DNA from 4 places in the Streptomyces sp. NBC_01717 genome. Region 1 is predicted to be linked to each of the others. Evidence: riboswitches for the same ligand, from Rfam matches in the RefSeq annotation. Region 1 holds a riboswitch; each other region holds the start of a gene.
What was found. A riboswitch is a leader RNA that binds a small molecule or an ion and turns the genes downstream of it on or off. The one in region 1 is predicted to bind cobalamin.
Positions count from the first base shown of each region.

Region 2: linked by a shared signal. The riboswitch ahead of metE (5-methyltetrahydropteroyltriglutamate--homocysteine S-methyltransferase) and the one ahead of OHB49_RS32000 (cobalamin biosynthesis protein) in region 1 are both predicted to bind cobalamin.
Region 3: linked by a shared signal. The riboswitch ahead of OHB49_RS06135 (CbtB domain-containing protein) and the one ahead of OHB49_RS32000 (cobalamin biosynthesis protein) in region 1 are both predicted to bind cobalamin.
Region 4: linked by a shared signal. The riboswitch ahead of OHB49_RS29340 (prenyltransferase/squalene oxidase repeat-containing protein) and the one ahead of OHB49_RS32000 (cobalamin biosynthesis protein) in region 1 are both predicted to bind cobalamin.

Region 1 is NZ_CP109178.1:7,066,963-7,071,705, reverse strand. It holds gene OHB49_RS32015 (class II aldolase/adducin family protein) at 1-198, opposite strand, end outside; gene OHB49_RS32010 (inorganic phosphate transporter) at 491-1,771, shown strand; gene OHB49_RS32005 (hypothetical protein) at 1,784-2,017, shown strand; cobalamin riboswitch at 2,183-2,311, shown strand; gene OHB49_RS32000 (cobalamin biosynthesis protein) at 2,463-3,443, shown strand; gene OHB49_RS31995 (cobyric acid synthase) at 3,440-4,743, shown strand, end outside.
Region 2 is NZ_CP109178.1:2,594,971-2,599,713, reverse strand. It holds gene metE (5-methyltetrahydropteroyltriglutamate--homocysteine S-methyltransferase) at 70-2,388, opposite strand; cobalamin riboswitch at 2,552-2,767, opposite strand; partial or broken gene OHB49_RS11815 (3-hydroxyacyl-CoA dehydrogenase NAD-binding domain-containing protein) at 2,817-2,930, opposite strand; gene aceB (malate synthase A) at 2,927-4,519, opposite strand; gene aceA (isocitrate lyase) at 4,601-4,743, opposite strand, start outside.
Region 3 is NZ_CP109178.1:1,308,352-1,313,094, forward strand. It holds gene OHB49_RS06115 (pirin family protein) at 1-72, opposite strand, end outside; gene OHB49_RS06120 (tetratricopeptide repeat protein) at 239-604, shown strand; gene OHB49_RS06125 (GNAT family N-acetyltransferase) at 747-1,322, shown strand; gene OHB49_RS06130 (CbtA family protein) at 1,412-2,185, opposite strand; gene OHB49_RS06135 (CbtB domain-containing protein) at 2,214-2,432, opposite strand; adenosylcobalamin (AdoCbl) riboswitch at 2,436-2,584, opposite strand; gene OHB49_RS06140 (histidine phosphatase family protein) at 2,712-3,308, shown strand; gene OHB49_RS06145 (Asp23/Gls24 family envelope stress response protein) at 3,559-4,068, shown strand; gene OHB49_RS06150 (hypothetical protein) at 4,231-4,743, shown strand, end outside.
Region 4 is NZ_CP109178.1:6,473,124-6,477,866, reverse strand. It holds gene OHB49_RS29360 (ferredoxin) at 1-30, opposite strand, end outside; gene OHB49_RS29355 (aldehyde dehydrogenase) at 30-1,511, opposite strand; gene OHB49_RS29350 (MBL fold metallo-hydrolase) at 1,731-2,768, shown strand; partial or broken gene OHB49_RS29345 (hypothetical protein) at 2,787-2,888, shown strand; cobalamin riboswitch at 2,981-3,167, shown strand; gene OHB49_RS29340 (prenyltransferase/squalene oxidase repeat-containing protein) at 3,232-4,497, shown strand; gene OHB49_RS29335 (SCO2322 family protein) at 4,539-4,743, shown strand, end outside.

The DNA of each region.
Region 1 (4,743 bases):
CAGGACGAGGTCGCCGACCCTCGCCGACACATTGCCCGAGGTCCCGACGACCAGGCCCTCCGCCGCGGTCCTGCGAGCGGTGGCGACGACGCCGTGCCAGGCCTGCTCGACGGCGTCCTGTGCATCATGTGCGGCGTGTGCATCCTGTGTGTCCTGCGCGGCTGTTGCGCCGCTTCCGTCCTCATCCCGATCGCTCATGGGGCAATCCTGTCAGCGGGGCGGGTGCGGCAGGAGGGCGTCGGGTGACCGACATCTCTTTGTCGGATTTTCCAGCGGATTCGCCCTCGGAATCGGCGGTCCACGGGACGCGGCGCCGCGAGGGATTCCGGCCACCGCACGCCCTGCGGTGGCCTCCGACTGTCGCGTGGCGGACGAAACGATCAACGCCACTCCGTTTTGAGTCACCACAGAGCCCCGTCCAGTTCATCTTCCGTTCACCCAGGTTGCCTACGGTCCACGAGCCAATGACGTCGAACGATTGCCTGGGTAAATGGAACACATCACGCTGCTCCTCGCGATTGTGATCGTGACAGCTCTAGTGTTCGATTTCACGAACGGTTTCCATGACACCGCCAACGCGATGGCGACCACCATCTCGACCGGCGCTCTCAAACCCAAGACAGCGGTGGCCATGTCCGCCGCTCTCAACCTGGTCGGCGCGTTCCTCTCGGTCGAGGTCGCCAAAACGATCTCCGGCGGGATCATCAACGAGAACGGGCTGCGGACAGAAGTCATCTTCGCGGCCCTCGTCGGCGCCATTCTGTGGAATCTGCTGACCTGGCTGGTCGGCCTGCCGTCCAGTTCCTCCCACGCCCTCTTCGGCGGTCTCATCGGCGCCGCGGTGATGTCGGCGGGCTGGTCCTCGGTCGACGGCGGCACCGTCGTCACCAAGGTGCTGCTCCCCGCGGTCGCCGCCCCGGTCGTCGCCGGTCTCGCCGCACTGCTGGCGACCAGGCTGACGTACCGGATCGGCGGCAAGGTCCGTAACGACGCCCAGGAGAAGGCCACCGCGAAGGGCTACCGCGCCGGCCAGATCGCCTCGGCCGGACTGGTCTCGCTCGCCCACGGCACCAACGACGCGCAGAAGACCATGGGCATCATCACCCTGGCCCTGGTCACCGGCGGCGTCCTGTCCCCCGGCTCCAACCCGCCGGTCTGGGTCATCGTCTCCGCGGGCATGGCCATCGCGCTCGGCACCTACCTCGGTGGCTGGCGCATCATCCGCACCATGGGCAGTGGCCTCACCGAACTCAAGCCGCCGCAGGGCTTCGCCGCCCAGACCAGCGCGGCCACGGTCATCCTGGCCTCCTCGCACCTCGGCTTCTCCCTCTCCACCACCCAGTCGTGCTCCGGCGCCGTGATGGGTGCGGGGCTGGGCCGCCGGGGCGGTGTGGTCCGCTGGTCCACCGCGACCCGGATGTTCGTCGCCTGGGGTCTGACCCTGCCGGCCGCCGGTCTGGTCGGTGCGGGCGCGGAGTTCCTCACCAAGCAGGGCACCTGGGGTGTCGTCGTCGTCGCCATGCTGCTGATCGGCGGGTCCGCCGCCATCTGGCTGCTGTCCCGCCGCAAGCCGGTCGGTCACGGCGATGTCGCTCCCGCCGCCGAACCGGCGGGTGTCATCACCACCGCCATCGCGGCCGTCACCCCGCCGCCCACCGGGGCCGCGGCTCCGGCCACCACGGCGGACGCGACCGCAGCCACGGACCTCAAGACCACCATCCCGGCCCCGGCCGGAACCGTCGCCGATCCGGCGCGGCCCGCCACGGTGTAAGGACAGATCACCATGAACATCGACTGGGCAGCTCTCGGCTCCGTCTTCGGCGTCTCCCTCGTCGTCACCGTGGCGCTGGTGGGCCTCTTCACCCTGGGCATCGTCGGCCTCTCCAAGCAGCCGGAACCGGCTGCGCAGGGCGGCTCCGCCTCAGGCTCCCTGGCACTCGCCCGCACCGGCGCGTACCTCTGCTTCGGGCTCTGCGCGGCCGCGGTCGCGTACGGGATCTATCTGATCGTCGCCTGAGCACCTGGCCGCACTCCGTCATCGGGGTTCCATCGGGCCGGACACACCTCGCGTGTGGCCGGCCCGATGTGCGTCCGCGCACACTGCGCCGCCGCAGGTCAAGGCCAGGTTGACGGGCATTCGCGGAGCGTGGTGGACTGCCGGAGCCATTTACGGCGACAGCAGAGGAAGCCGGTGCGAATCCGGCGCGGTCCCGCCACTGTCACCGGGGAGCAGTCCCCCACACCGGAAGTCACGGCTCGCGCAGGCGGGCTGGAAGGCCGGGGGAACTGCGGATCCGGGAGCCAGGAGACTCTCGCCGCCGGTCACGTCGAACCAGGGCGCGGACCCTGAGTGAGGACATATCGCCATGCCCGGCTGCCGTGCGTCGTCGTCCGTTTCTGTGCCGCTCCCACCGGGAGCCGGCTGTACGAAGGTCCTTCGAGGCGCAACGGCCGGCTGAGCCGTGCGAGCCGACCGCATCTTCGCGTACGGCGCCACGGCCGGTCTGATCGGCGATCAGCTGCTCGGTGATCCCCGCCGACGGCATCCGGTCGCCGCGTTCGGACGGGCCGCCGCGGCCGTCGAGCGCCGCCTGTGGCGCGACCACCGCGGGTGGGGCGCGCTGCACACCCTGGTCTGCGCCGGAGGTGCCGCGGCCGGAGCCGCGCTGGCCGCCCGTGCCGTACGCCGTCATCCCGCCGCATCCGTCGCCCTCACCGCGGCCGCGACCTGGTCGGTCGTCGGCGGCACATCGCTGGGGCGGGAGGCCCGCGCCATCGGCGGCGCGCTGGCCGCCGGTGACATCGCACTGGCCCGTGAGCGGCTCCCCCATCTGTGCGGCCGCGACCCGCACTCCCTCGACGGGCCGCAGATCGCACGCGCCGTGGTGGAGTCCGTCGCCGAGAACACCTCCGACGCGGTGGTCGGCGCGCTGGTGTGGGGCGCGGTGGGCGGCGTGCCCGGACTCGTCGCCTTCCGGGCCGTCAACACCCTCGACGCCATGGTCGGACACAAATCACCGCGCCATCTGCGCTACGGCTGGGCCTCGGCCCGGCTGGACGATGTCGTGGGCTGGCCCGGTGCCCGGCTCACGGCCGTGCTCGCCGTGGTTGCCGGCGGGCATCCACGTCGGGCGGTACGGGCCTGGCGGGCCGACGCCGGCAAGCACCCGAGCCCCAACGCGGGGCCGGTGGAGGCCTCGTTCGCGGGCGCGCTCGGCGTACGGCTGGGCGGGACCCTCGCGTACGCCGGCCGAGTCGAGCACCGGCCGGTGCTGAACGGCGCGGCCGGCCGTGCGGTGCGGACCGAGGACATCGAGCGCGCGGTGCGGCTGTCGCGCCGGGTGGGGGTGCTGGCCCTCGGCGTGTGCGCGGCGGGCCGGCTGATCGCGGGACGGCGGTCGGCCACGGGGCGGCGCCCGGCCGCGGGACGGAGCGGAAAATGAGCGGCGGACTGCTGGTCGCCGGAACCACGTCGGACGCGGGCAAGAGCGTCGTCACGGCAGGCATCTGCCGCTGGCTGGTGCGCCAGGGAGTGAAGGTCGCGCCGTTCAAGGCGCAGAACATGTCGCTGAACTCGTTCGTCACCCGCGAGGGCGCGGAGATCGGACGTGCGCAGGCGATGCAGGCCCAGGCAGCCCGGGTGGAGCCGACCGCGCTGATGAACCCGGTACTGCTCAAGCCCGGCAGCGACCGCTCCAGCCAGGTCGTCCTGATGGGCAGGCCGGTGGGCGAGATGAGTGCACGCGGCTACCACGGGGGGCGGCAGGAGTCGCTGCTCTCCACGGTCGTGGACTGTCTGGAGCAGCTTCGGGGCACGTATGACGCGGTGATCTGCGAAGGGGCGGGCAGCCCGGCCGAGATCAATCTGCGCCGCACCGACATCGTGAACATGGGGATCGCGCGGGCCGCGCGGTTCCCGGTGGTCGTCGTCGGCGACATCGACCGTGGCGGTGTCTTCGCCTCCTTCTTCGGTACGACGGCGCTGCTCAGCGCCGAGGACCAGGCGCTGATCGCGGGCTATCTGGTCAACAAGTTCCGCGGCGACGTGTCGCTGCTGGAGCCGGGGCTCGACATGCTGCACGGGCTCACCGGGCGGCCGACCTACGGGGTGCTGCCGTTCGCCCATGGCCTGGGCATCGACGAGGAGGACGGACTGCGGGTCTCGCTGCGCGGGGCCGTACGCGAATCGGTCGTCGCGCCGCCGCACGGCGAGGACGTGCTGCGGGTCGCGGTGTGCGCGGTGCCGCTCATGTCGAACTTCACCGATGTGGACGCGCTGGCCGCCGAACCGGGTGTGGTGGTGCGGTTCGTGGACCGGGCGGAGGAGCTCGCCGACGCGGACCTGGTGATCGTGCCCGGCACGCGCGGCACGGTGAAGGCGCTGGCCTGGCTGCGCGAACGCGGGCTGGCCGACGCGCTGCTGCGGCGGGCTGCCCAGGGGCGTCCGGTGCTCGGTATCTGCGGCGGGTTCCAGGTGCTCGGCGAGCGCATCGAGGACGAGGTGGAGTCGCGGGCCGGGCAGGTCGAAGGGCTCGGGCTGCTTCCGGTACGGATCCGGTTCGACCGGGAGAAGACCCTGGCCCGGCCGGTCGGTTCGGCGCTCGGGGAGCCGGTGGAGGGGTACGAGATCCATCACGGGGTCGCCGATGTGCGGGGCGGCGAGCCGTTCCTGGACGGGTGCCGGGTGGGGGCGGTGTGGGGGACGCACTGGCACGGCTCGCTGGAGAGCGACGGCTTCCGGCG
Region 2 (4,743 bases), 4.5 Mb from region 1:
TGCGTGAAGGCGGGGGAAGGGGCCGAGAGGGACGTGCATCCACCACACCCTCTCGGCCTTCGACTCATGTCAGGAGTGCGGAAGTTCCGAGCGGACCGTGCGGGCGGCGGAGACCAGGTTCTCCAGCGAGGCACGGGTCTCGGGCCAGCCGCGGGTCTTCAGGCCGCAGTCGGGGTTGACCCACAGGCGCCCGGCCGGGATGGCTTCAAGTCCCTTCCGAAGGAGGGCGGCCGCCTCCTCGGCGCTGGGCACGCGCGGGGAGTGGATGTCGTAGACGCCGGGCCCGGCCTCGCGCGGGTAGCCGTGGGCGGCCAGTTCACGTGCGACCTGCATGTGGGAGCGGGCTGCCTCCAAGCTGATGACGTCGGCATCGAGGTCGTCGATGGCCTGGACGATGTCGCCGAACTCGGCGTAGCACATGTGGGTGTGGATCTGGGTGTCCGGACGTACGCCGCCAGTGGTGAGGCGGAAGGCTTCCGTGGCCCAGTCCAGGTAGGCGGGGCGGTCGGCGATGCGCAGGGGAAGGGTCTCGCGCAGGGCGGGTTCGTCGACCTGGATGACCGAAGTGCCCGCTGACTCCAGGTCGTTCACCTCGTCGCGCAGGGCGAGCGCGACCTGGCGCGCGGTATCGCCGAGCGGCTGGTCGTCGCGGACGAAGGACCAGGCGAGCATGGTGACCGGACCGGTCAGCATGCCCTTGACGGGTCGGTCGGTGAGGGAGTTCGCGTACGAGGTCCAGCGCACCGTCATCGGTTCCGGCCGGGAGATGTCGCCCGCGAGCACCGGGGGGCGGACATAGCGGGTGCCGTAGGACTGGACCCAGCCGTGCTGGGTGGCGAGGTAGCCGGTGAGCTGCTCGGCGAAGTACTGCACCATGTCGTTGCGTTCGGGCTCGCCGTGCACCAGGACGTCGATGCCGGCCTCCTCCTGGAAGGCGAGGACGTCGCGGATCTCGCTCTCGATGCGCTGCTCATAAGCGGCAGTGTCGATGCGCCCTGCGCGCAGATCGGCACGGGCGGTGCGCAGCTCGCTCGTCTGCGGGAACGATCCGATGGTGGTGGTGGGCAGCGGTGGCAGTTCGAGGTGGGCGCTCTGGGCAGCAGACCGTTCCTCGTACGGCTGGGAGCGGCGGCCGTCGGCGTCCGTGACGGCGGCGGCCCTGAACCTTACAGCCGGGTCGTGGGTGATCGGGGAGATCGCGCGGGAGGCGAGGTAGGCGCGATTGGCGGCGAGCTCCGTGGCGATGGCGTCGGTGCCCTGAGCCAGGCCCTTGGCCAGGGTGACGATCTCGTCCGTCTTCTGCCGGGCGAAGGCGAGCCAGCGAAGGACCTGCGGATCGATGTCCCGCTCAGCCGCAGCGTCGATCGGTACGTGCAGGAGGGAACAGGAGGCGGCCACATCCACCTGATCGGCGAGGCCGAGGAGCGCGCCCAGGGTGGCCAGGGACTTCTCGAGGTCGTTGATCCAGATGTTGCGGCCGTCGACCACTCCGGCGACCAGGCGCTTGCCGGTGAGTCCGCCCACCGAGGCCAGCGCGTCGAGGTTGGCGGCGCCGGCGCCGGTGAAGTCGAGGGCCAGGCCCTCGATGGGGGCTTTCGCCAGGACGGGCAGGGCGTCGCCGAGCCGGTCGAAGTAGGAGGCGACGATCAGCTTGGGGCGGTCGGTCAGGCCACCGAGGTCGCGGTAGGCACGGGCGGCGGCGTTCAGCTCGGCCGGCGAGCGGTCCTGGACCAGTGCGGGCTCGTCGAGCTGCACCCAGTCGGCACCGGCCGCGCGCAGGTCCGCCAGCACCTCGGCGTAGACGGGCAGCAGCCGGTCCAGGAGGGTCAGCGGTTCGAAGTCCGCGGCCACGCCGGGAGCCGGCTTGGCGAGCAGGAGATAAGTGACCGGACCGACGAGTACAGGCCGGGCGGCGAGGCCGAGAGCGATCGCCTCCTTGAGCTCCCCGACCTGCTTGGTGGAGTCAGTGGTGAATACCGTTTCGGGTCCCAACTCAGGCACCAGGTAGTGGTAGTTGGTGTCGAACCACTTGGTCATCTCCAGCGGCGCCACGTCCTGGGTGCCCCGTGCCATGGCGAAGTAGCCGTCGAGCGCGTCGGCTTCGACGGCCGCACGGTGTCGCTGAGGGACGGCGCCGACCATGACGCTGGTGTCCAGGACATGGTCGTAGTACGAGAAGTCACCGGTCGGCACCCCGTGGATGCCTGTGTCGGCCAGTTGCTGCCAGGTGGACCGGCGCAGATCCGCCGCGGTCCGACGGAGGGCGTCGGCGGTGACACGGCCCTTCCAGTAGCCCTCGACGGCCTTCTTCAGTTCCCGGTTCGGGCCCTGGCGGGGGTAGCCGTACACGGTGGCCCGTGCTGCCGCGGCTGCGGTCTTGGCTGTCACGGAAATCTCCTTCGCGAGATGACTCCTGAGGATCCCGGAGACGGGACACGGGCGCGAAGGGATGACGAACCGGACGGACGGGACTCGCGCCGTCGGCGCGGTCGTCCACCTGGTATGTACGCCGACCCGCCCACGAGGTCACCGGGATATCCGCACGCGATCGGTCACGTACGGGCAACGGGCAGGTCTTCGGACTCGCGGGCGCACCTGCCGAGGCAGATTCCTACTGGCCGTCGCTTCCCGGATCCGACCGGATCCAGTGCGTATGACGGCGGTCGTTCCCACTCACCGCTGCGGGGCAGTCCCGGATTTCCACCGGGTTCCCTCTTGCGACGCGCCTGCCTGGCGGACAGGGCGAACCAGCTGCACCGGCCAGACTAGAGGTCAGGCCGCTCCTGAGGCGCCGCTGTTCACATTCCGGGACAATGCGCGTCCACTTCGCACACGACGATGTCCAGGCCGGGCCGCGCGCACACCTCTGCGATGCCGGTGCCCACCCCACCGCCGCCGACCACGCCGACCCGGCGGATGTCCCGGCTCATGACCGTGCCTCCGTGCGCTCGACGATGTGTTGCGTGTAGGCGTCCGGGGTGAAGAAGAGCGGCAGCTCAGCCCTCAGAGCGTTCTGCTCGAAGAGCATCCGTACCTCGTCGAGAGCTGCCCAGGGGTACTCGGCGCCCAGGGCGGCGAGCTCGTCGTCCAGCAGCTCCAGCACCGTCTCACGGCCCACCACGCGATGCCGCAGCCATTGCCAGATCTGCACGCGGGCGATCTCGGCTGTCGCGGCATCCTCCATCAGGCCGTGCAGGGCGACCGCCCCGCTGCCGCGGAGCCAGGCGTCGAAGTACCGCAACGCCACCGCGATGTTGGTACGGACGCCCTCCGGGGTGGGCGGACCGCTGAGCTTGCGCACCGACAGGAGGTCCTTCGCTGTCACTTCCACGTCCTCGCGGGTGCGTTCGATCTGATGGCTGCAGTCTCCGAGGACGCCGTCGAAGACCTCACGGCAGACGGGAACGAGTCCTGGATGGGCGACCCACGAGCCGTCGAAGCCGTCCTCTGCCTCGCGTTCCTTGTCCAGCCGGACCTTGGTCAGCGCCACCTCGTCGGCGGCCCGGTCCGTGCCGGGCACGTGGGCGGCCATTCCCCCGATGGCGTGGGCGCCGCGCCGGTGGCAGGTGCGCACGAGCAGATCCGTGTACGCGCGCATGAACGGGGCGGTCATCGTCAGCGTGGCCCGGTCGGGCAGCAGGAAGTCGGTGCGGTGGCCGAACGTCTTGATCAGGCTGAAGAGATAGTCCCAGCGTCCGGCGTTGAGGCCGGAACTGTGCTCGCGCAGTTCGTAGAGGATCTCCTCCATCTCGAACGCGGCGGTGATCGTCTCGATCAGGACCGTGGCGCGGACCGTGCCGCGGTCGATGCCGAGCAGCTCCTGCGCCAGGACGAAGACGTCGTTCCAGAGACGGGCCTCGTAGCGGTTCTCCAGTTTGGGCAGGTAGAAGTACGGGCCCGAGCCGGCATCGATCTGGCGCCGTGCGCAATGAAAGAAGTACAGACCGAAGTCCACGAGTGCAGCCGGCACGGGTCCGCCGTCGAACTCCAGGTGCTCCTCCGCAAGGTGCCAGCCCCGCGGGCGGACCGCGATCGTCGCGACGTGGTCGCCGAGCCGGTACTCCTTGCCCTCGGGGGTGCGGAAGTCGATCCGGCGCTCCACGGCATCGAGCAGATTGAGCTGACCGCCGATGATGTTGTGCCAGGTGGGGGAGGTGGCGTCCTCGAAGTCCGCCATCCACACGTTCGCCCCGGAGTTGAGGGCGTTGACGGTCATGCCGCGGTCGGGAGCGCCGGTGATCTCCACGCGGCGGTCCGCCAGCCCGGGACCGGGCGGCGCCGCGCGCCACGACCGGTCCGAGCGGACGGAGGCGGTGGCGAGGGGAAAGTCGAGAGGGGATCCGGCGGCGAGCCGGATCGCCTGTCGTTTGCGCTCCTTCAGGAGGTCCTGGCGACGCCCCCCGAAGGCAGCTGCGAGCCGGCCGACGAAGTCGAGGGCCGCGGGGGTCAGGATCTCCTCGTGGCGATCGCCGGGTGCCGCGAGGACCCGGACGCGGTGTGTCACTGCGCTGGTGGACATCAGGTTCTCCTGGTCGGGGGAGCGGAGCGAGAGCCGGCACGGAGACGGGCGTGCCGGCCCACGGACTGGAGCCCGAGAGGCCTAGTGGAACTGCTGCTCCTCCGTGGAGCCGGCGAGCGCGGTGGTCGAGGAGGCGGGGTTCACGGCGGTGGAAACGAGGTCGAAGTAGCCGGTCCCGACCTCGCGCTGGTGCTTGACGGCAGTGAAACCTTGCGACTGCGCGG
Region 3 (4,743 bases), 5.8 Mb from region 1:
TACCGGCTCAGCGACGACGAAACCCCGCCCTCCGCAGACGGAGAGTGCGGCCTGGCGATCGAGATTGCTCATGGCGCTCAACCTATTCCCGTGCGGGCGCGGGCGGTCGATACCCACGCCGAGATTTTAGTGGAATGTTCAACCATTATGCTGTGTTGTCAAGGGCGAACGAACGGCTGGGCGGATGAACGGACGCCCGACCGGCAGGATCCGGGAAGGCCGCGACCGAGGAGGACAAGTGAACGACAGCTACTTCGAGTTCGGTACGGCAGCCGACCGCTGGGACCGCGCCCGGATGTTCTTCGAGGCGAAGGAGTATCTCACCGCGGCCCGGATCCTGGGTGGGCTGGTCGAGGAAGCGCCGGAGCAGGTCGCCCCGCGGCTGCTGCTGGCCCGCGCCTACTACCACTCGGCCCGACTCGGCAAGGCCGAGACGGAGCTGCGGGCCGTGCTGGAGCGCGACCCTGTGGAGCACTACGCACGGCTCATGCTCGGTCGCACGTTGGAGCGGCAGGGACGGCAGGCCGAGGCGACACCGCATCTGCGCATGGCTGCGGCGATGTCCGGGGCTTTCTGGGACGACGAGGGCGACTCGGACGTCTGAGGCGGAGCGCCTTCGGTAGGGCTGCGGGCGTGTTCGGGGGGAGTCGGCCCTTACGCACGTCGCTACCCCCTCTTCGAGCGGCCAAAATTCCGATGCGTCGAGGCTTGCCGCCGTGATAGTCCGACGAGTCATGGAAGCTCTAGTGACAACGCGGCTCGTGCTCCACCCTCTGACCCCCGCAGAGGCGGAGTACGTAGTGGAAGGCCGTCCCGGGCCGGACGCCCTCTGGGCACCTGACTATCCCAACGACGGCGACCGGGCGGGCGCGCGGCACTTCCTGGAGCACTGCGCGGACACCGGCAATCCCGAGCCGTTCGGCGCGTACGAGATCCGCCTCCGCGAGGACGGGCACGCCATCGGCGGAGTCGGCTTCCATGGCGTCCCGGACGACCAGGGGCAGGTCACGATCGGCTACGGCCTGATACCGGCGATGCGCGGCAAGGGGTACGCCTCCGAGGCTCTGCGCGCGCTGCTGGAGTTCGCCCGTGCCGAGGGTGTCGCGTCGGTCAAGGGCGACGCCGACCTCGACAACGCCGCGTCCCAGCACGTCATGGCAGCGGCCGGGATGCGCTTCGTCGGGGAGGACGACCTGCTGAGGCACTACCGGATCGACTGGACGGCCGGATCGGCGGACGAACGCGGGGACGGAGCGGCTGCGACGGACGGAGCCGCCGGGTCCGCACCTTCTCCCCAGGTCTCGGCTCGACGTCCGTCATGACGCCGGACACCCGGGCGGCTGGACCCCTACCACGACCGAACCCGCCAGGCAGCTCCTGGCGGGTTCGGTCGTAGTGGTGTTTCGGCCGGTCAGCCGGCAGCGGTGGCCGTGCGGGATACCGTGCCACCCTCCGCCGGGACCGTGTCCGATCCCGGCACCAGCAGACGCTCGGTCAGATAGCCGAAGAACAGACCGAAAGTGGTCCAGAGCGTGGCCTGAACGGCGAGGGTGGCGAGGCGGAACTCCCACAGCAGGCCGGCCGGGAAGTCCTTGCCGACCTCGTTGAACGAGGGCAGGAAGACGTAGGCGAGCCCGATGACGAGGACGTAGGCGGCGGATGCGGCGATCGTCGCGTTCCAGTTGCCCAGGCGAGGAGCCAGCCGCTTGCCGAGAATGACGGCCGCGACGGCGAGCAGCACACTGAGAGCGACCATGAGGAAGAACATGGCGGTGCGTTGGCCGATCGTGTCGGGGTTGCCGACGGCCGGCGGGTTGGCCGGGTACTTGAGGAACGGCACGACATACACGGTCAGCAGGGCGCCGAACGCGATCAGTGCGGCGGTGGCCCGGGGGCCGAACCTGCCGATGCGGCCGAGGGCGTAGCAGAAGACGAGCGCGGCGATGCCGCCGACGGCCACGCCGAAGACGAGGACACCGGTGGCGAGGCCGGCCGTGGACTGCATGGCACGGCTGACGAGTTCCTCGCCGCCACCGTGGTCGTGGCTGTGCGCCTCTTCGAGGGCGATCGCCGCGTCGACCCGCGACTCCCCGAGGAAGTAGGCGACGGCAAGTGCGAGCGCGCCCGCGACGAGGCCGGCCAGCATGCCTCGGATCAGCAGGGCTCTGACAGATATGGAGTTCATGAGGGGTTCCCCTGGCTTGCGCGGTATGTCAGTGGCAGGGGAAACCGAGCAGGTGGCGACCGTCGTGGACCCACTCGTGGACACCCTCGCCGGAGATGACCGCAGTGGCGCCCTGCTCGGCGCCGACGAAGTACAGCAGGACGAGCATGAGAATGCCGAAGAAGACCGCCCACGGGGCAATGGCCTTCAGCGAGATGGGGGTGATGGCGGGTGATGCGACGGCGGCGGGGGCAGCAGTCTGTGCCATGGCAGAACCTCCTGGGGGAACACGCGTCCCGATCGTGGTGCCTGAGACGACAGTGCTGGGTCTGACTTCCCGTACGGATACGGGTTCACAGTGGCGCGACCGTGCCGGATTCTCACCGGACTTCCATCACACCGTCGTCATGTTCGTCGCGACCATACCGCCTGGGAGCACCCCGCCGCCATGGCACCATCTGCCCACCCCACAGCCCTGGATGCCATGGTGTGCTTACTGAAGAGGCCACAGTTCAGGGAGTTGACGCGGGTGTTCACGGTACGGGTGATGTTGATCTCACCGGCGCTCAACGCGGCGCTGCGCGAGGCCCGCTTCGACGGCGACGCCCCGCTCGACGCGTCCGGCGTCCGGCGGGCGCGTGCGGCCGCGGCCGCGGTGCCTGCTGCAGACCGCCGGGTGCACGGCTCGGACGAGCGGTGCAGCGGGACCGCCGAGGCGTTGGGGCTGCGGTCCGAGCCCGAACCTGCCCTTCGGGGCTGGGACTTGGGGCGTTGGCGCGGACAGCGGCTGGCAGAGGTGAGCCGGGGCGAGCCGGAGGCGGTGTCGACCTGGCTGTCCGACCCCTCGGCCGCCCCGCACGACGGTGAGTCGCTGCTGGAGCTGCACGCGCGGGTAGGCGGCTGGCTGGATTCGCTGCATGGGGAGGGTGCCGACGACGGCAGCGTGCTCGCCGTGGTCGAACCCGCGGCGGTACGGGCCGCGATCGTGCATGCGCTGGGCCTTCCGCCGCAGGCGTTCTGGCGGTTGGACGTCGCCCCGCTGACGCTGTCCGAGCTCAGCGGCCGGTCCGGGCGCTGGAACCTGCGTTGCGGGCGGCCCCTGAGCACCGGAACCGACGAGATCACCGCGTCGCACGGACGGTAGCCGGGGGAGCCGTCTCCGTGATGGATCGCGGAGTCACGTACGCCCCCCTCCACCATGGGTCACGACGGACTTCGCCTCCCCTGCCCGGCCGGAGGGCGGGCACCTGAGGCCCCACTCCCCCACAACGACCCGCCCTCCTCCGCGGCGGCGGGCCCGGCCGCACACCCTTCCACCCGGGCAATGATGACAAATCGTACGTAAAATGGCCAAGGCGATCGAGCCCACCTCCTCTTCGGAAGGGCGACCGACCATGACCGATCAAACGCAGCTGAGCCGGCCCGAGACCACCCGCCCGGCATCCGAGTCCACGCACGGAGCAGGATCTCAGGGCGAAAGCCGCCGGGAGAACCGCCGAACGGAATCCGGGGCACGGGGGCGTACCACGATCGCCGACGGCGTGGTGGCGAAGATCGCCGGGCTGGCGGCCCGGAGCGTGCCCGGAGTCCAGGGCATGGGCGGAGGATTCACCCGCGGTATGGGGACCGTGCGGGAGCGAGTGCCCGGAGCGGGAGGTCGGTCCGTCACCGGCGGTGTCAAGGTCGAGGTCGGTGAGGTCCAGACCGCGGTCGACCTGTCGCTCATCGTCGAATACGGCTTCCCGATCGTCGAGCTCACGGGCGACGTCCGGACCGAAGTGATCGCCGCCATCGAGCGGATGACCGGTCTGGAGGTCGTAGAGGTCGACATCACGGTGACCGACGTGAAGCTGCCCGACGAGGAAGAGGAGGAACAGGTGCCGGAAAGGCGAGTCGTGCAGTGATTCGCCGGACCGGATCTCGCCTGGCCGCAGGGGGTGACCATCGGCCGTGTCGTCGGCCTGAACCTCGGCTGCCTCCCGAGGTCCATCGGATTTCCGCCTGACAGGGCCCACTGAGGCAGCCGCGCATGACGGGGATGGGGCCGACCTCGATCGGAGGACCAGATGTCCACAGGAATCATTGTTGCCATCGTCGTCGTGGTGGTGGTCCTTGTCGCCATCGCGGTGATTGTCCGGCTCGCCGTTCGGCGGCGGCATCTGCGAGAGCGCTTCGGGCCGGAGTACGAGCGTGCTGTCGAAACAGGTGACAGCCGCACGGCGGCTGAGCGTGATCTGCGCGACCGCGAGCAACGGCACGACGACCTCGATCTCAAGCCGCTGCCCTCGACCGCTCGTCAGCAGTACGCGCAGGAGTGGAACAGCGTGCAGGAGCATTTCGTGGACCGCCCGCAAGAGGCGGTCGGTGAGGCGGACCAGCTGGTGACCCGGCTCATGACGGAACGTGGCTACCCGACCGAGGGCTACGAGCAGCAGGTGAAGGACCTGTCGGTCGAACACGGGCGCACGCTGGAGCATTACCGCGCCGCCCACGCAGTCAATGCACGAGCCGGTGGCCAGCAGACGACCACCGAGGAACTGCGGGGAGCGATGGTGCACTACCGCGCACTCTTCGACGAC
Region 4 (4,743 bases), 590 kb from region 1:
GTCGACCTCCACCTGCCAGCGGTCCCCCATCACGCCTCCTGCGGTCCGGGCTGCGCGGGCTGGTACCCGGCGGGCAGATGGATCATCTTGTGCTCGAAGTACTCGCCGTACCCCTCGGGGCCGAACTCCCGTCCCAGGCCGGAGTTCTTGTAGCCGCCGAACGGGCCGAGCATGTCGAGACTGAACGTGTTGACGCTGTACGTGCCGGTCCTGACCCGGCGTGCGATGTCGATGCCACGTTCGGTGTCGGCGGTCCAGACACTGCCGCTGAGCCCGTACTCCGAGTCGTTGGCGATCTTCACCGCCTCCGCCTCGTCGCCGTACGGCAGCAGGCAGATGACCGGGCCGAAGATCTCCTCGCGGGCGATGCGCATGGAGTTGTCGACGGATCCGAAGAGGGTCGGCTCGACGTACCAGCCACGCTCCTGGGAGGCCGGACGGCCGCCGCCCGTAAGGATCTTGGCACCTTCCTCCTGGCCGATCCGGATGTAGTCGAGGGAGCGCTGCTGCTGACGCCGCGCGACCAGCGGGCCGAGCTCGGTGGCGGGGTCGAGCGGGTCGCCGACCTTCAGCGCGCCCGCCGCGGCGGCGAACGCCTCGGCGATCTCGTCGTAGCGGGAGTGCGGGACGAGAATGCGGGTCTGGGCGACACACGCCTGGCCGTTGATCATCCAGGCGAACGGGACGATGCCCGCGACGGCCGCGTCGAGATCGGCGTCCGGGAGGATGACGGCGGCGGACTTTCCGCCCAGCTCCAGGGTGACCCGGGTGAGGTTGCGCGAAGCGACCTCCATGACCCGGCGGCCGGCCGCGACGGAGCCGGTGAACGACACCTTGTCGATGCCCGGATGCCCGACCAGGTACTCACTCACCTCGCGGTCCGCCGGGAGGATCGACAGCACGCCCTCGGGGAGCCCGGCCTCGGCGGCGATCTCGGCCAGGATGTAGGCGTCCAGGGGCGATTCGGGCGAGACCTTGAGGACGGCCGTGCAGCCGGACAGCAGCGCGGGCGCGAGTTTGGCGGCGGCGGTGAACTGCGGGACGTTCCACGGCACGACGGCCGCGACGACGCCGACCGGCTCCCGGCGCACCAGCAGCGGCCCGAGGACGCCGTCGCGCCGTTCCTCGTACGGGAAGGTACGGGCGACGGTGATCGCCGCGTCCCACACCATCATCGCGGCGAGTGCCTGCACCATCACACTGGAGCTGTACGGGGTTCCGTTCTCGGAGCTGATGACGCGGGCGATCTCCTCGTACCGCACGGCGAACGCGTCCTTGATCCGGGTGATCACCTCGATCCGCTCGTCGAGGGACGCCCGCGGCCAGGGCCCTTCGTCGAAGGCCCGGCGGGCGGCGTCGACAGCCCGGTCCACGTCCCCCTCGCAGGCGTGCGGCACCCGGCCGATGACCTGCTCGGTGTGGGGCGATATCACCTCGATGACGTCCTGGCCGAGCGGATCGACCAACTCCCCGCCGATGAACAGTTTTCCGTGTTCGACAAGCTCGGTCATGGCTGCTGCCTCCCGCGACCCGGCACGTACCGACTCCGCACCTGACTCCATACCTGACTCCGTGTCAGAACTGATACCAGTTCCAGTTCCAGGAGTCCACGGATCCGACGGCGATCGACCTCGGACGAATAGTCGACCAGGGCTACTACTGGAACGAGTTCTCGTTACAGTGGTTGCGGCGCAGCACGGCCGCATGCCGGGACGAGAGATGGGGATCTCATGACACAGGTGACCGAGCACGGCGGCGGCGTGTGGTCCATCAAGGTCCCCATCCCGGACAACCCGCTCGGCCACACCCTGGTTCACGTCCTTGACACCGGCCGCGGCCCGGTCCTGATCGACACCGGCTGGGACGACCCGGAGGCCTGGGACACCCTGGTCGCGGGCCTCACCGCCATCGGAGTCGGCATCACCGACATCCATGGCGTGGTCATCACCCACCACCACCCCGACCACCACGGCCTGTCCGGCCAGGTCCGCGAATCATCCGGGGCCTGGATCGCGATGCACGCCGCGGACACCGCGATCGTGCGCCGCACCCGCGAGTCCGAACCGGGCACCTGGCTGGCCTACCTGGCGGCGAAACTCACCGCGGTCGGCGCCCCCGAGGACCACCTCGCCCCACTGCGCGCCGCCCGCGCCACCGGCCGGATGCGCACCCTGCCCGGCCTTCGCGCCGCCCTCCCGGACCGCGAGATCGTCCCCGGCGAGCTGCTCGACCTGGCGGGCCGCCGGCTCCGCGCGGTCTGGACGCCGGGCCACACCCCCGGCCATGTCTGCCTGCATCTGGAGGAGGACCACCCGGCGAACCTGCCCGGCCGCGGCCGGCTCTTCTCCGGCGACCATCTGCTGCCCGGGATCAGTCCGCACATCGGGCTGTACGAGGACCCGGACGACGCGACGGCCACCGACCCACTGGGCGACTACCTCGACTCGCTGGAGCGCATCGGCCGGCTGGGCGTCGCCGAGGTGCTGCCCGCCCACCAGCACGCGTTCCCGGACGCGGCCCGGCGCGTACAGGAACTCCTCGACCACCACGAGGAGCGGCTGACCGGCCTGCTCGCGCTGCTCGCCACCCCGCTCACGCCGTGGCAGCTGGCCGAGCGGATGGAGTGGAACCGGCCGTGGGAACAGATCCCGCACGGCTCACGGAACATTGCGGTCTCGGAGGCCGAGGCCCACGTCCGCCGACTGGTGAAGCTGGGGCGCGCGGAGGCGATGACAGGGAGCGATCCGGTGACGTACATCGCGGTGTGAGGGGGTTCGCCGACGATCCCCTCCAACACCGAGCCGCTCCTCCGCCTGAACGACGAAGCCCGCGACAAGGCCACCATGGCCACGGTTCGCGATGAGGCACCGGCCGTCATCAGGGGCTGACCTCCTCTCCCACCGCTCCGACCCGGCCCGACCCGGCCCGACCTCACGGGTGACGTACGTCGCTGTTCCGGGCGCCCCTCCGCCCGAAGCGGCGGGCTAGGCCCCGGTAGAGTGTGGGCGTCGTCATCATGCCCGTTCAGGGGGAAGCCGGTGCGAATCCGGCACTGACCACGCAACCGTGAGCCGCTGACACAGCGGTGAGTCGGAATGCCCTGTCCGCGGTCGTGACCGGCTCGCGTCACCGGAACCCCGGTGACCGGCACCGTCGAGGCATACGGGGCCGGAGCCTGGTGCCTGAGTGTGCCTGTGCCCGGTTCCCACCGCAGGAGAGGCCCAGCCCACCATGACCGTTCGCCGCACCGCAGCAACGCTCGCCGCCACCGCCACCGTGCTCTGTGCGGCCGCTGCCCCGGCCGCGGTGGCGGCGCCGTCTCCGTCGCCCACCCCGTCCGTCGCGCTGCCGTCCGGGCTGTACGGCACCAAGGACCCGACGTACGACGGGGTCTGGAGGCAGTCGCTGGCCTTCATCGCCCAGCGGCTCGAAGGGGTCACCCCCGCGGCCGCGTCCGTCGACTGGCTGGTCGCCCAGCAGTGTGACAGCGGCGCCTACGCCTCGTACCGCGCGGATGTCAGCAAACCGTGCGACGCGAAGACCATGACGGACACCAACGCCACAGCCGCCGCGGTCCAGGCGCTCGCCGAGGTCGGCGGGCACGGCGATGCCGTCGACAACGGGGTCGCCTGGCTGAAGTCCGTTCAGAACGAGGACGGCGGCTGGGGTTACAACCCGGGCTCGCCCAGCGACGCCAACTCCACCTCGATCGTGATCGGCGCCCTGGCCAAGCGGGGCCAGCGGCTCGGCGATGTGACGACCGAGGGCGGCAAAACGCCGTACGACGCGCTGCTCGAGCTGGCGATCCCGTGCGGCGGCAAGGACGGCGGCGCGTTCGCGTACCAGCCCGACAAGGGCGGCAAGCTCGCCGCCAACGCGGACGCCACCGCGGCCGGTGTGCTCGGTTCCATGGGCAAGGGGCTGGCCGCCTGGAACAATTCCGCGTCCGAGGACAAGGCGCCCACCTGCCACAAGGGCGCCGTCGTCAAGCCCGAGCAGGCCGCCCAGAACGGTGCGCACTATCTCGCGGGTGCCCTCGCGAAGACCGGCCACCTGAACCAGCCGCCGATGCCGGGCGCCACCGACACCACCGAGCAGCCCGACTTCGGCAACACCGCGGACGCGGTCGTCGCCCTGGCCGCCGCGGGCCACCAGGACAAGGCGGCCGGCGCGCTCGGCTGGCTGAAGAAGCACGCCGCGCCCTGGGCGGCCGAGAACGGCCCGGCCGCCTACGCCCAGTTGGTCGTGGCCGCGCACACGACCGGCGCCGATGCCCGCGACTTCGGCGGTGTCGACCTGGTCGAGCGGCTGAGCGCGACCGGGCCGAAGCCGGCCGCCGTCCACACACCCTCGCCGGCCACCAGCGACTACGCGGCGCAGGACGGCACGAGCGACGACGCCGGTCTCGGCGTGTGGTGGCTCGTCGGTATCGGTCTCGCCGCCGGTGCCGGTGTCGGCTTCCTCATCAGCAGCCGCCGGAAGACCCCGCAGCTGTGAACCGAGCGGGGAATCGATCCGGGTGGCCGACGGCGGGCGCCCTGCTGCTCGTTCTCGGCGCCGTCCTGACCGTGCTCGGCGCGGGCACCGCCCACGCGGCCGGCTACCGCTACTGGTCGTTCTGGGAGGGCAAGGGGACGGGCTGGGCGTATGCCACCCAGGGCCCGTCGCTGGTCCGGCCCGACGACGGTGCGGTGCAGGGCTTCCGGTTCTCGGTCAGCGAGGACTCCCAGGACTCGGCGAAGC